One region of the Nitratidesulfovibrio vulgaris str. Hildenborough genome, then DNA from elsewhere that is predicted to be linked to it. Evidence: predicted binding sites of a transcription regulator. Region 1 holds the regulator's gene; the other holds the start of a gene.
What was found. The regulator sigma-54, encoded in region 1, starts transcription at its own class of promoters, with help from an activator protein. The targets are predictions, from matches to a motif close to CTGGCACGGNNNNTGCTT.

Region 1 (7,409 bases):
GTCGCGTCTCATGGTCTTTCCTGAAGGGGCCGTCATCGTAGGGGCCACTTCGCGCGGAAACGCCACGCGTCTTTCATGGAATCTTGCCACGAATGTCATAGAGGGTGAGGACGGGGTTGTTGTGCACTGGTCCCGTGCCGATGCCGCTGCACCGAATGCCTCCGGTACCTCCGGGAACCCAGACCGGGCCACTCATGCCCCGGCAGAGACCGCCCCCGCTGCACGATAGGAGATTCATATGGCCAGTAGGCTTGTTCCCTTTCTTCTCTCCCTGACCATGGCTGCTGCCGTGGCGTTTCCTGTGCCGACCGCCTGCGCGCAGCCCAAGGCGACCGCGAATCCCGCCCAGAAATCTGTACCGACCACTGTCACCGCGCAGCGCATGCAGTATGATGCGAACAAGCAGAGTGTCGTGTTCGAGGGCGATGTATACGTCAAGCGTCCCGACTTCGAACTGTGGTCGGTGAAGCTGACGCTGCACCTTGGCAAGTCCAAGGAAGGCAAGAGCGGTGGAGACGTGCCGGGTGGCATGGATGCCGGTGAGATTGAACGTATCGTCGCCGAGAAGAATGTACGGATGGTGCGCGAAGGGCGTAACGGTACATGTCAGAAGGCCACCTATACCACCAATGACGGGCTCATGATCATGGAAGGCTCGCCTGTCCTCTTCGACAAGGAGAACGTGGTGAAGGGCGAGGTCATCTATTTCTACACTCGCGAGAATCGAAGCGAAGTGCATGGTGGCACCTCGCGCCCTGTAGAGGCCGTGTTCACCTCTTCGTCTTCCGCGTCGCTGCCCGGAGCGGAAAAGGCAAAGGAGTCTGAATGATGGCCGTATTGCAAGGCGAAGATCTGCGTAAGCGGTTCGGGCAGCGCGAGGTCGTGCGGGGTGTCTCCGTCTCGGTACAGCAGGGCGAGATCGTCGGGTTGCTCGGGCCCAACGGCGCGGGCAAGACCACGACGTTCTACATGCTCACAGGCATCATCAAACCCACGGCTGGCATCGTCCGACTGGACGGACAGGACATCGCCGACTGGCCTTTGCATGAGCGCGCTCGCGTGGGGTTGAGCTATCTGCCTCAGGAGAGCTCCGTATTCAAGAGGCTCACCGTTCGTGAAAACCTTGAGATCATCCTCGAGCATACCGGGCTTCCGGCTGCCAGACAGAAGGAGCGTGCCGAGGCGCTGATGGCGGACTTCGGTATCGCGCATCTTGCCAGTTCGCGTGCCATGCACCTTTCGGGCGGTGAGCGGCGCAGACTCGAGATCGCGCGGTGCATGATCCGCGAACCCAAGTTCGTGCTGCTCGATGAACCATTCGCAGGCATCGACCCGCTTGCCGTGGGTGATATTCAGGGGCTTATCCGCAAGCTGCGTGATCGCGGGATAGGGGTGCTCATCTCCGACCATAACGTGCGGGAGACGCTCACCATCTGTGACCGGGCGTACCTGGTCCATCAGGGGCAGGTCATTCTGGACGGCACACCCGAGCATATCGTAGGTGACGAACAGGCCCGTCTTGTCTATCTTGGGGCGGACTTCTGCCTCTAGTCGGCATCAAGCTTGCATCCTGCCTCGCGCTGTGTCATGATACTACGTAACGCACTGTTGCACGGTACTTTTCTTCTTTTGCTAACAGAAGGTGGATATCGCGCATCTGGTGCTTAACATGACGGCGAGAGGTTCCTTGTTCAATGGCACTCGAACTTAGACAGCAACTCAAGCTGAGTCAGCAGCTTGTCATGACGCCACAACTGCAGCAGGCCATACGCCTTTTGCAATTGTCACGTCTTGAGCTTGTCGAGACCGTTCAGCAAGAGCTTCTTGAGAATCCGTTCCTTGAAGAAGGAATGGATGAAGGCGCTGCATCTTCTGCCTCAGAAGCCTCCTCGCGTAAAGACGAATCTGCGCCGGAGGCGTATGACAGGGAATTGTCGCGTAATGCCGACTGGGAAGACTATCTTGGCGAATTCGCCAGCTCTTCGCGGCAGGCGCAGGTACGCGAAACTGAACTCCCCGAGGAGATGACCGCGTTCGAGGCGCGCTATTCTGCCCGCCCATCGCTTGAAGGGCATCTCATGTGGCAGTTGCGTCTTTCGCGTCTTACAGAAGACCAGAAGGGCATCGGTGAAACCATCATCGGCAATATCGGCTCTTCGGGATATCTTCAGGCCTCTGTCGAAGACATTGCAGAGATGTGTGGTGCCGATGCTTCCGAAGTCATTCCGGTATTGCACGCCGTCCAGCGTTTCGACCCGGTAGGTGTTGCCTCGCGGACTCCGCAGGAATGTCTGCTGATTCAGATCGAAATGCTTGGCTACGACCGCGACCGTGTTCTCGTCGAACTCGTTCGCGACCACCTCGAAGACCTTGAAACCCGCCGTTACAAGCCGCTGCTGCGCAAGTTCAAACTCGACATGGATGATCTCAAGGAATACCTTGATATCATACAGTCTCTCGACCCCATGCCAGGTTCGAGCTTCGGGGGCAGCGACCCCATGTTCGTAAGCCCCGACGTGTTCGTGTACAAATACGACGATGAATTCGTCATCGTGCTTAACGACGACGGGCTGCCCCATCTGCAACTCAGTTCGCTGTACGACCAGAGTCTTGCCGGTGTGACGGGCAAGGACAAGGACTTCGTGCAAGAGAAGGTGCGTTCCGCGTCGTGGCTCATCAAGAGCCTCTATCAACGGCAACGCACCCTGTACAAGGTCGTTGAAAGTATTATCAAGTACCAGAGGGGGTTCTTCGAGGATGGCGTGACCCGTTTACGGCCACTCATCCTCAAGGACATCGCCGACGACATCAGTATGCACGAGTCGACCGTGAGTCGCATCACGACGAACAAGTTCGTCGCCACGCCTCACGGTGTGTTCGAGCTCAAGTTCTTCTTCAACAGTGCGCTCGAACTTGATGATGGCAGCCAGGTCGGTTCAGAGAGTGTCAAGGCTCTGATCAAGAAACTCATCGGCGAGGAGAATCCCAAGGAACCTCTGAGCGATGAGCGAATCGGCGAGATACTGAAGGAACAGCTTCAGGTTAATATTGCCCGGCGTACGGTTGCGAAGTATCGTACAGCCATGAATATCCCCTCTTCGTCCAAGCGTAAGGAAGTTTTCTGACGTAGCACGAAGAGGCCCGGCCGCAAGGCACGTGTTCCATCGAACCCAGGAGGAGCTTATGAACATCGCATTCACGTTCAAGAACTTCGAGCCCTCGGAACACCTCAAGAAGTACGCCCGTCGTCGCTTCGAAAAGCTCGCCCGGTTCGTCGGCAAGTCTGCCAACCTCGAGTTGCAGGTGGCCCTTTCTCTGGACAAGTTCCGTCAGAAGGCCGAAGTCCAGCTTGTGGGCGACAGCATCAACATCGCCGCCGTCGAGCAGTCCGAAGACATGTACGCGACCATCGACCTCGTACTCGACAAGCTCGAAGCACAACTCAAGAAGCATGTCTCCCGCGTCAAGGAAAGACGGCGCTCTGCCCGGACGAATGCCAATATCGACGTGTTCACCTATCATACTGAAGGTGAGGGTGAAGACAGGGCCATCGTGGGTACCGACCAGTTCGTGCCCAAGCCTCTGCACGTTGACGAGGCTGCCATGCAGCTTGATGCGCTCGATTACGAGTTCCTCGTCTTCCTGAATGCCGAATCGGAACGGATCAACGTGATCTACCGCCGCAGGAACGGCGACTTCGGGCTCATCGACCCCGTCGTCTAGAGTGTCGTGATGCGGCTTGACGAGTATCTTAGCAAAGACCTCATAATTCACGAGATCTCCGCCAGCACCAAGGAAGAGGTGCTGGCGGAACTTGTGAATGCCGTTTGCCGGGCTCACCCTGAGGTAGACGGGCGTGCAGCGCTGAAAGTGCTGCACGAGCGCGAGCAACTCGGTACGACTGGCATCGGCGACGGCATCGCCATCCCCCACGGCAAACTGTCCGACCTCGGGCGCATCGTTCTGAGTGTCGGTCGTAGCAGTGCCGGATTCGGCTTCGACTCGCTTGACGGCAAGCCCGTGCACATCGTGTTTCTGGTGCTTGCCCCGGAACATGTGGCGGGCATGCATCTGCGCGTTCTGGCGCACATATCGCGGTTGCTGAAAGACGTCGCATTCAGAAGGGCATTGATAGAAGCCCCTGATGCGAATGCAATGTGGGAACTTCTTTCAAAGGCTTGAGGCAGCCCATGTCGAGCCCCGCGCGTTCTGCCGATGACGGCTTCGAAGCCGGATTCCCCGTCCTCATCGTCTCCGGACTCTCCGGGGCTGGCAAGAGCACTGTTCTCAACGTCTTCGAAGACCTGCGGTATTTCACTGTCGACGGTCTGCCCGTGCGTCTTGCGCCCGACATGGTTCGAGTCCTCGATGCACAGGCTCTTGAGCAGTATCAGGGCATAGTGCTTGGCATGGACCTCCGCGAGGCTGAGTTCGTACAGCAGTTCGAACAGGCCTTGGCCCGCCTTCAGGAAATGGGCGTCAGGCCTGTGTTGCTTTTCATCGAAGCGGAGCAGGGCGAGCTTATGCGGCGTTATGCGACAACGCGACGTCCGCACCCGCTTGAAAGCGAAGGTATGGGGCTGGAGTTGGCCCTTGCCGAAGAAAGGCGACGCCTTGCCCCAGTGCGTGAGGCGGCCGACCTTGTTTTCGACACCACGTCCTTTTCCATCCATGACCTGCGGCGCGTCATCCAGCGACGCTGGAGCAGCCTGAAGGGGCGCATGCGTTCGCTACGGGTGAACATCATCTCCTTCGGCTACAAATACGGCGTCCCGAAAGAGGCCGACCTGGTCTTCGACTTGCGCTTTCTGCCCAACCCCTATTTCGACACCTCCCTGCGCCCCCAGTCCGGTCTGGATGCTCCTGTCGTCGAGTATGTGTTCGGCACGGATTCAGCCCGGACGTTTCGAGACAGATTCATCGATTTCATGACCTATCTGCTCCCCCTGTATGAAGCCGAAGGAAGGTACCGCATCGCCGTTGCCATCGGCTGTACGGGGGGGCGGCATCGCTCCGTCGCCACCGCAGAGGCATTGCTCGATGTCCTGCGTAAATCCGATTATGCGGTGACGATCGAACATCGTCACCTAGAACTGGGTTGAGCAGAAGTGCAGCCCATGGTGAACCGATATGACCGAGAAGGATAACGTTGAAGCGAGGGTAGGGGTCATTATCGTTACCCACGCTGACTATGGCAGTGCCCTTCTGCGTGCCGCAGAGTTCATTCTGGGGGCACAGAGCGACTGCACGTCCATCAGTATCGACGTTTCGCAGGAGGTGGGCGAGACGGTGACCCGCCTCAAGGAGGCTGTGGGCAGGCTTGACAAGGGAAACGGGGCGATCATTCTCACCGACATGTTCGGCGGCACGCCCACGAACCTCAGCCTGTCGCTGTTGGCGACGTCCAATGTCGAGGTCGTCACCGGGGTGAACCTGCCCATGCTGCTGAAAGTCTTCGGCAGCCGCACCATGCCCCTGGCCCAGCTTGCTGCTGAAGCGGGAGAGGCGGGCGGAAAGGGTATCATCGTTGCCGGGCAGATGCTCCGCAGCAAGACCCGGAATGGCTGACATGTTCTGGTATCGCATCGACAATCGCCTCGTACATGGGCAAATCATCGAGGCGTGGCTGCCCTATACCGGGGCCACTCGTCTGCTTGTGGTCAACGATGCGCTCGCATCCGACGACTTGCAGCAGCAGATTATCTCTCTGGCTATTCCGGGCAGGGTTGAAGTGCGTTTCTTGCGTGTCGACGAACTCAAAGCCGTGGTGACTGCCGGTGGCGCGGGCAGGGTCGAGACCCTCGTGCTTGTCGCCAACTGCGGGGATGCCAGGCGCTTGCATGATGCTGGCGTGCAGATAGGCGTACTCAATGTCGGTAATCTACACTATTCTCCTGGCAAGAAACAACTTTGTGCCCATGTGGCCGTCTCGGACGAGGACGAAGGCTGTATGCGCTACCTGCAGCGCGGCGGCATAGAACTCGACTTTCGCTGTGTCCCCAACGACCCTGTAGAGATCAAGGGGTGGTGACGATGCTTGATGTCTCGTGGGTGCTGTGGGCCTTTCCCGCCGCTTTTTTTTTGCCCTGTTCGCTTTGCTCCGCTATGAGGTCAACCTCGGCTTTCTAGAGCGTCCGCTCTCGGTCGGATTCATATGGGGGGCTATCACAGGTGAGTGGCAGATGGCCCTATCACTCGCCGTATTCCATGAACTGCTCTGGCTCGACCTTTTCCCCGCCGGTACCTACATCCCGCCCAACGGTGTTCTCTCCCTGCTGCTATGCCTTGTGGTGGCAGGGCGTTTCAATCTCCCATCACCCGACCTTCTGGCTGTTCCGCTGCTGCTTGTTCTGCCTGCCGCTCTTTGCGGTGCCCAACTCGAATACCTGCTGCGCAAGCGCGAGAACAGGCAGTACAACGCCATACTGCACTGGGGCCGTCAGCCGGGGGACGATCGCGTATTGCCTGCAAAGATCGTGAGGTCGTCGCTTCTGTGGCACGGGTTTGCCCAGTTCCTTCTGTTCGTCGCGTGGTCGCTTGTGCTTGATGTCACGATTCGCATCTTTGCATCGGCATTCGGGTATATTCCGCGTGTCAGCGGGGTAATGTGGGGGCATCTGTGGTTCGTTGCGGGACTTGGTGGCATACTGTCCCTTCGCATCCGCAGGGCGTATGTCGTTTTCGGTTTTTCGTTGGCAGCCGGGGTCGCCGCGCTTGTCGTCATCTGATTTCAAGGAAAAAATTTTGCTTCAGCTGCTGCTCAGGGCTTGGCATGCGATGGTGATTGTGCTATTTGGCACAAACTTTCTTTCGGCATAAGGCGAGTCTCTCGCAGATTACAAATCCAATGGAGGACATAACAATGGCAGTTCTCGTTCTTGGTCACATGAATCCCGATACCGACTCGATCATCGCCGCCATCGGCGTTGCCGACCTGATGACCAAGCGCGGCGTCGCCGCCAAGGCCGTCGCTCAGGGTGCCCCCACCCCCGAGTCCACGTTCGTTCTCGAAAAGTTCGGTCTCACCGCTCCTGAAGTGGTGTCCTCCGTCGCCGGTCAGAAGGTGATCCTTGTCGACACCACCGAACGCGCCCAGCTTCCTGCCGACCTCGGCGACGCTGAAATCCTCGGCGTTGTCGACCACCACAAGCTTGGTGACGTGACCACCCCCAACCCGCTTGAAATGTGGGTATGGCCCGTGGGCTGCACTGGCACCGTGATCAAGGCCATGTACGACTTCTACGGCATCGAAGTGCCCAAGGGTATCGCCGGAGGCCTCCTCTGTGCCATCCTTTCCGATACCGTCATGTTCAAGTCGGTCACCTGCACCCCGCAGGACAAGAAGGCCGTCGAAGAGCTCGCCAAGATCGCCGGTGTTGCCGACGTGATGGCCCTCGGTATGGACATGT
Region 2 (7,409 bases), 1.7 Mb from region 1:
TCCGGCATGTCCGGCCCTATCCTGTATGCCCGGCATGGCGCACCAGCCCCGACGGGCGCGGATGTGTGTGTGCGTTACTCCGGACGCAGAACGGGGACGGCCTCTCCGGAAAAAGGTCGTCCCCGCTGGATATTGGAAAAAAACACGAAAAATCGGAACGGATTCTCGACGCGAGACGCGTCCGGTGACCTGCCCTGTTGCGCGTACGACCTATTGCACCGGGTCTTCACAGGAGCAAGGCCACTCGTAGGGGAGGCCGTCGTCGGTGTCGCTTCCCCATGCGTCCGGGTCGACGGTGCCGGAGGGGGAGGCGTCGGTGCCCTCGTCGCACCACTCGCCGTCGGTTCCGTCGGCGGGGCGCATGGTGCGTTCCCAGTCGATGCGTGAGGCGATGCCGTGGGCGAGGGCATCGAGTCCCTCGCGTTGCAGCGCCGCCACGGGGATTGCTTCGGGATGTGCCAGCAGCAGGGTCTCGCGCAGTTCTTCGGGTACGGTGTCCCATTTGTTGAGCACCAGCAGGCGGGGGATGTCGTGCATCTCCATCTCCACCAGGATGTCCTCGACGGCGCGAAGCTGGCGGTCGAGTTCGGGATGCCCCGCGTCCGCCACATGGATGAGCAGGTCTGCGGCCTCGAGTTCTTCGAGGGTCGCCCGGAATGCCTCGACCAGTTCCTTGGGCAGGTTGCGGATGAAACCCACGGTGTCGGCGAGGATGAGCTCGCGTTCTTCGGGGAAGCGCAGGCGGCGCGTGGTGGGGTCGAGGGTGGCGAAGAGCTTGTTCTCGGCCAGCACCTCGGCGTTGGTGAGGGCGTTGAGCAGGGTGGACTTGCCCGCGTTGGTGTAGCCCACCAGCGAGGCCAGCGGTACGCGCTGCTTGGCGCGGCGGGCCCGGGCGAAGGCCCGCTGCTTTCGCAGGGTGTCGAGTTCGCCCTTGATGCGGGTGATGCGGTCGCGGATGCGGCGGCGGTCGGTCTCCAGCTTGGTCTCGCCGGGGCCGCGCCCGCCGATGCCGCCTGCGAGCCTGTCCATGGCGCGGTTCTTGCCCACGAGACGCGGCTGCGTGTACTTGAGCTGCGCCATCTCGACCTGCAACTTGCCCGCACGGGTGGTGGCGTGCTGTGCGAAGATGTCGAGGATGAGCTGGGTGCGGTCGAGCACCTTGCGTTCGGTCACTTCGGCGATGTTGCGCAACTGGGCGGGCGAGAGTTCGCCGTCGAAGACGATCATCGAGGCGTTGCCCTGAAGCGCCAGCACCTCGAGTTCTGTCAGCTTGCCCTTGCCGAGGATGAACTTGGGGTTCACGGAGGGGACACGCTGGATCATGGTGCCCACCACGTCGACCCCTGCCGTGCGTGCAAGCTCGCGCAGTTCTTCGAGGTTCAGTTCCTGCACGGGCCGTGGCAGGGCCGCCACGGAGACGAGCACCGCCGCAGGGCCGTCAGAAGCCTCGCGCACTTCGGGCATGGCGCGCGTCATCTCCTCTTCGAGGGCTTCGACCTCGGCCACGAAATCGGTCTCCACCCTGTCCCACGGGGTCGCCGGGTGTACCGTGTAGTGCCGCTTCTCCGGGTTGGGGGGCAGCAGGTGGGCACGCTGCAACTGCTGCGGGCCGCCGTGCGCGTCCACCGTGAGCACGGCAAGACCGTCCAGCCGCAGGAAGAGCAGGTCCATGAGGTCTTCCTGCGAGATGAGTTCAGGCGTGAGGTGGGTGTGCACCAGCCGCAGGCCGCGCAGGCGACCTGCACCGCTGCGGGCGCGGGGCAGTTCAGGGATGAAGATGGCCCCCGTGTCGCCCACGATGATCATCTCGACGCGCCCCTGCCTGTCGATGAGCAGACCCAGTTGTCTGCCCACGCTGCGCGAGAGGGCGGCGAGTTCGCGGGCCTGTTCGTGGGTATAGCCCCCGAGGGCGGGGTAGCGACGCTGTGACAGGCGCGAGAGGGCCTTGAGCTGGCTGGGCTTCAGACCCTGCGTGTTGCCGAGGACTTTGGCGGCGATGGTGGTGCTCCCGTGAGGCCCGCACGCCGCGAAGGGCGACGTGCGGGGTGTGGGCGTGGTGTGGCAGCGGGCGTGACGCCCCGGAATGCGATGACTTCTTCAGCTGAAGCCTTCCGGCTGCGTCGCATGGCGCGGAACGCGGTTCACGCCATGTCCGGAGCGCTTCGGCGGTATCCTGACGCCGCGTCACGTCTGTGCCGCGCTTCAGGATGGACGCGACACTAGGCTTTCGCGGTGCCGGACAGGTAGTCGGAGATCATGCGGTCGTACTTCGACGTGGCGTCGAAGGTGAGCGCGGCCATCTCGCGGCGGAAGTCCAGGGTCACACCCATGGCGTTGGCGCGCATCTCTTCCATGGCGCGAGCATAGTGCGTCGGGGATGGCAGCACCAGCACCGAATGGAAGTTCTTGGCCGAGGCGCGCAGCATGCACGGTCCGCCGATGTCGATCTCCTCCACAGCGCCGCGCAGGTCGAGCCCCTTGGCCACGGCACTGGCGAAGTCGTAGAGGTTCACGCAGATGAGGTCGAACGGCACGATGCCGAGTTCCTTCAGCGTGTCCATATGGGCCGGGTCGTCCTTGTCGGCGAGGATGCCGCCGTGGATATGGGGGTGCAGCGTCTTGACGCGCCCGCCGAGAATCTCGGGGAAGCCCGTCACGCGGCTGACGGGGGTGACCGTAAGGCCAGCCGCCTCCAGCGTCTTGTAGGTGCCGCCGGTGGAGACCAGCTCGACCCCGTTCTCCGCCAGAAAACCGGCGAATTCGACCAGACCGCCCTTGTCGGTGGCGCTCAAGAGCGCCCTTCTGATGGGCAACAGATCCATGGATGCTCCTTGCGTTTCAACGGGCAGTGCCAGAATCCGCGTGGCAAGGCAAGGCCGTCGTGCCGTATGTCCGTTCGTGGCCCGTATTTTGCTCACCTCGTGGCATGGACCTCTTCGCTTTCGACCCGGCCACCACCCTTGGCTTTCTGCTCACCTTCATGCGCGTGAGCCTCGTGATGTTCCTGCTGCCCTTCTTCGGCGGTGACGCCGTGCCCATGCAGGTGAAGGTGGCCCTGTGCCTCGTCATGGCCATGGCCCTGTGGCCACGCCTTTCGCTGGCGGGTGCTGTCATGCCGTCGCATCCCTTCGAACTGGTGGTGATGCTCGCCAGTGAACTGGTGCTGGGGCTGGTGCTGGGCATGGCGGTGCACTTCCTCTTCGCTGGCATCCAGACGGGGGGGCAGCTTCTGGGCTTCCAGATGGGGTTCACCATGATAAGCATCGCCGACCCCCTTTCCGGGGCGCAGATAAGCATCACCTCGCATTTCCTCTACATGGTATCGCTGCTGACCTTCCTTGCGCTGGACGGGCACCTCTTTCTGCTGCGTGCCTTCGCCGAATCGTTCGCGCTGGTGCCCGCAGGGGGGCTGGTGGCCAATCCCGCCGTCGCCAATGAGCTGGTGCGCCTCGCGGGGGGCATGTTCGTGATCGCGGTGAAGATAGCCGCTCCGGTGCTGGTGACGCTCTTTCTGGTGGAACTCGCCCTCGCGCTCATGGCCCGCGCCGCGCCGCAGATGAACCTGCTGATGATCGGCTTCCCGCTGAAGATCGCCGTGGGATTCTTCTTCATGGGGCTCCTGTTCACCATTCTCGCACAGTACATCGAAGAGTTCATCATCGGAATGCCGCCCATGATGCTGCACCTGTTGCACGGTGTAAGCCCCAAGGGTGTCTGACGCGGCCACGGCGCACGCGCCGCCCGGCTGTGGTGCCCAGATATGGTGCCCGGAATATGGGGGCAGGCCGTATCCGGCCATGACGAAGAGAGGGGCGAGGCCCTTCACGGAAAGGACATGACACATGGCACAGAAAGACCCCAGCAGAACAGAACAGGCGACCCGAAAACGCCTCAACAAGGCGCGCAACAAGGGTAACGTCGCCAAGTCGCAGGAGGTCTCCAAGGCGGTCACCACCTTCGCGGGCCTTGTGGCGATCACGTTCATGCTGGGTGTGCTCAACGAGCACATGCAGGAGGTCTTTCGTTTCTTCCTCTCGCGTCCGCACGACTTCACGCCCAATGAACAGACGGTCTACTCGCTGCTGTTGTGGAGTGCGGGCGAACTCGCCATCATGCTTCTGCCCATCATGCTGTTCATCGGCCTTGCCGCCTTCATCGCCATGCGTCTTCAGGTGGGCAAGCTGTGGACGACCGAGGTCTTCAAACTGGACTGGTCGCGCTTCAACGTCATCAACGCCCTGAAGCGCATGTTCATTTCGCCGCAGACGCTCATACGCCTCGGCAAAAGCCTGCTTCAGGCCGTGTTCATCGGCATCGCGCCCATCATCGTGCTCAAGCAGGAGATGCTGAACCTGCTGCCCCTCTACTTCGCCGACATGTCGGGCATCGCCGTCTACATGCTGGAGACGGGGGCACGCATGGTGAAGTACGCCCTCGTGCCCATGGTCATCATCGCCGCCGTGGACCTCTGGTACACGCGCTGGGACTACAACGAGAACCTCAAGATGACCAAGGACGAGGTGAAGGACGAACGCAAGCAGGCGGAAGGCGACCCCGTGGTCAAGTCGCAGCAGCGGCAGAAGATGATGAAGGTCATGGCCCAGCGCATGCTGAAGGAGGTGCCCACGGCGGACGTGGTCATAACCAACCCCACGCACATCGCCGTGGCGCTGCGTTACGACGTGACCGCGGCCCCCGCCCCCATCGTGGTCGCCATGGGTGCCGACCATCTGGCCAAGCGCATCCGCGAGGTGGCCCGCGAGCACAACGTGCCCATCCGCGAGAACAAGCCGCTGGCACGGGCCTTGTATAAGAGTGTTGAAGTCGGGGACATGATCCCCGCCGAACTCTACAAGGCCGTGGCCGCCATTCTCGCGGGCCTCGCCAAGTTCAGGCCGCAGGCGCGCGGGGTGTAGCCCCGTCCGGGGATGCCCGGAAACCCGAAAGACAACCCCGGAACGCCGGAAACCCGGCAGACAGGTGTCAAAAGCATGGCTTCGCAACCCGGTGTCGCTCCCCGCATAGATTACGCCCGTTTCGCCAAACAGGGCGACATCCTGCTTGCCGGGGGCGTGGTGACGATCCTCTTCGTCATGCTGGTGCCCCTGCCCACGTTCTTCCTCGACATCCTGCTCTGTTGCAGCATCTCGCTTTCGCTGGTGATTCTCGTCACCTCCATGTTCATGATGTCGCCGCTGGAGTTCTCCATCTTCCCGTCGCTGCTGCTGGTGACCACCCTGCTGCGCCTTGCGCTCAACGTGGCTTCGACGCGACTCATCCTGCTGCACGGCGACGAAGGGACGGACGCCGCGGGCGAGGTCATTCGCGCCTTCGGCGAGTTCGTCGTCGGCGGCAGCTATGTCATCGGCGCGGTCATCTTCATGATCCTGTTCATCCTGAACAAGAACGTCATCACGGCGGGTACCACCCGCATCGCCGAAGTGGCCGCGCGCTTCACCCTCGACGCCATGCCCGGCAAGCAGATGGCCATCGAAGCCGACCTCAACGCCGGACTCATCGACGAGACGGAGGCCAACGAACGCCGCAAGAACATCCGCAAGGAGGCCGACTTCTACGGCGCCATGGACGGTGCGGGCAAGTTCGTCTCCGGTGACGTGAACGCGGGCATGTTCATCACCCTCATCAACATCATCGGCGGCCTGCTTGTCGGCATCATCCAGAAGGACATGCCGTGGCGCGACGCCCTGACCACCTACACCCTGCTCACCGTCGGTGACGGTCTCGTCTCCACCATCCCCTCCATCATCGTCTCGACGGCGGCGGGCATCATCGTGTCGCGTGCTGCCTCCGAAGCGAAGATGGGTGAAGAGTTCCTCGGCCAGCTGACCTACAACTCCCGCGCCATGCGCCTCGTCTCCGGGGTGCTGCTGCTCTTCGCCCTCGTGCCGGGACTGCCCACGGTGCCCTTCCTCATCTTCTCGGCCTCGCTCTTCTTCTTCGCCAAGCTGCTTGGCGACCGCGACGGGGACGAAGCGCAGGGAGACGCCAAGCGGGCTGGCGGCAAGGCCGCCAAGGGCAAGGGCGACAGCCTCGACACCCCCGAAGAGGTGCAGGCGCTGCTGCCCCTCGACGCGCTGGAACTTGAAGTGGGCTACGGCCTCATTCCGCTGGTGGACGAGGAGCAGAACGGCAACCTGCTCACGCGCATCCGTTCCATCCGCCGTCAGTTCGCGCTGGACATGGGCGTGGTCATCCCCTCGCTGCACCTGCGCGACAACCTCCAGCTGAAGCCGGGGCAGTATGCCCTGCTCATCAAGGGCAACCAGGTGACGTCGGCGGAGATTCTCATCGACCATCTCCTCGCCATGGACCCCGGCACGGCGCGCCACCGCATTCAGGGCATCGAGACGCGCGAGCCCGCGTTCAACCTGCCCGCGCTGTGGATTCCAGAATCGCAGAAGGAAGAGGCCATGCTGGCTGGGTACACGGTGGTGGACCCGTCCACGGTCATCGCCACGCACCTCACCGAGGTCTTCCGCCGTCATCTTTCCGAGTTCCTCGGCAGACAGGAAGTGCAGGGACTGCTCGACAACCTCTCCAAGCACGCCCCCAAGGCCGTGGAGGAACTGGTTCCCGGCGTCCTTTCACTGGGTGTGGTGCAGAAGGTGCTCCAGAACCTCGTGCGCGAGAACGTCTCGGTGCGCGACCTGCTTTCGGTGGTCGAGACACTGGCCGACTACGGCCCCGCCATCAAGAACCCCGACACCCTCACCGAATACGTCCGCGAACGTCTCGCGCGCAGCATCGTCAAGCCGCACATGGACAGCGAAGGCACGCTGCCCATCATCACGCTCGACGCCAATGTGGAACGCACTCTTCAGGACTCCATCCGCCAGACCGAAGGCGGCGCCTATCTCGCTCTCAACCCATCCACCGCGCAGCGGCTCATCCAGAGCGTCAACACGCAGGTGGAGAATGCCGTGGGCACCGACGGTCAACCCGTTGTGCTCACGCAGCCCGGCACTCGCCCCCATCTCGCCCAGTTGCTCATGCGCTTTCTCCCCAACATCCCCGTGCTCTCGCAAGCGGAGATTCCCCCTGACATCCGGCTTCAGGCCGTAGGTAACGTGGTGGTCGACTGATGCAGGTAAAGACGTACACAGGCCCCTCTACGCAGGCCGTACTGGCCCAGATAAAGAGCGAACTCGGCCCTGACGCCGTCATTCTCTCCACCCGTTCCGGTCGCAAGGAGGGACGCCGTTTCTGCGAGGTGACCGCAGGCGTGGAGCGCAACGGCAACGGCAGCACGCCCCATGGGGCGGGTGCGGCGGCAGACGGGGGCGACCCCTCGCAACTGCCCGCCGGCTGGGAGTCGTGGCATCGCGAATGGTCGTGCATCAAGGAACACCTGCTCGCCCTGATGAAGCCGGGGCTGCGCCTCGAACAGC

Region 2: the regulator sigma-54 is predicted to act here: its motif matches at 2,899-2,916, upstream of fliR (flagellar biosynthetic protein FliR).

The regions. Positions count from the first base shown of each region.
Region 1 is NC_002937.3:1,710,759-1,718,167, forward strand. It holds gene lptC (LPS export ABC transporter periplasmic protein LptC) at 1-229, shown strand, start outside; gene DVU_RS07710 (LptA/OstA family protein) at 239-829, shown strand; gene lptB (LPS export ABC transporter ATP-binding protein) at 826-1,551, shown strand; gene rpoN (RNA polymerase factor sigma-54) at 1,695-3,125, shown strand; gene hpf (ribosome hibernation-promoting factor, HPF/YfiA family) at 3,184-3,723, shown strand; gene DVU_RS07730 (PTS sugar transporter subunit IIA) at 3,733-4,182, shown strand; gene rapZ (RNase adapter RapZ) at 4,191-5,102, shown strand; gene DVU_RS07740 (PTS sugar transporter subunit IIA) at 5,131-5,568, shown strand; gene DVU_RS07745 (PTS sugar transporter subunit IIB) at 5,570-6,031, shown strand; gene DVU_RS07750 (PTS sugar transporter subunit IIC) at 6,057-6,728, shown strand; gene DVU_RS07755 (manganese-dependent inorganic pyrophosphatase) at 6,863-7,409, shown strand, end outside.
Region 2 is NC_002937.3:3,399,189-3,406,597, reverse strand. It holds gene hflX (GTPase HflX) at 211-1,854, opposite strand; gene DVU_RS15215 (IMP cyclohydrolase) at 2,220-2,822, opposite strand; gene fliR (flagellar biosynthetic protein FliR) at 2,927-3,718, shown strand; gene flhB (flagellar biosynthesis protein FlhB) at 3,843-4,916, shown strand; gene flhA (flagellar biosynthesis protein FlhA) at 4,992-7,103, shown strand; gene DVU_RS15195 (flagellar biosynthesis protein FlhF) at 7,103-7,409, shown strand, end outside.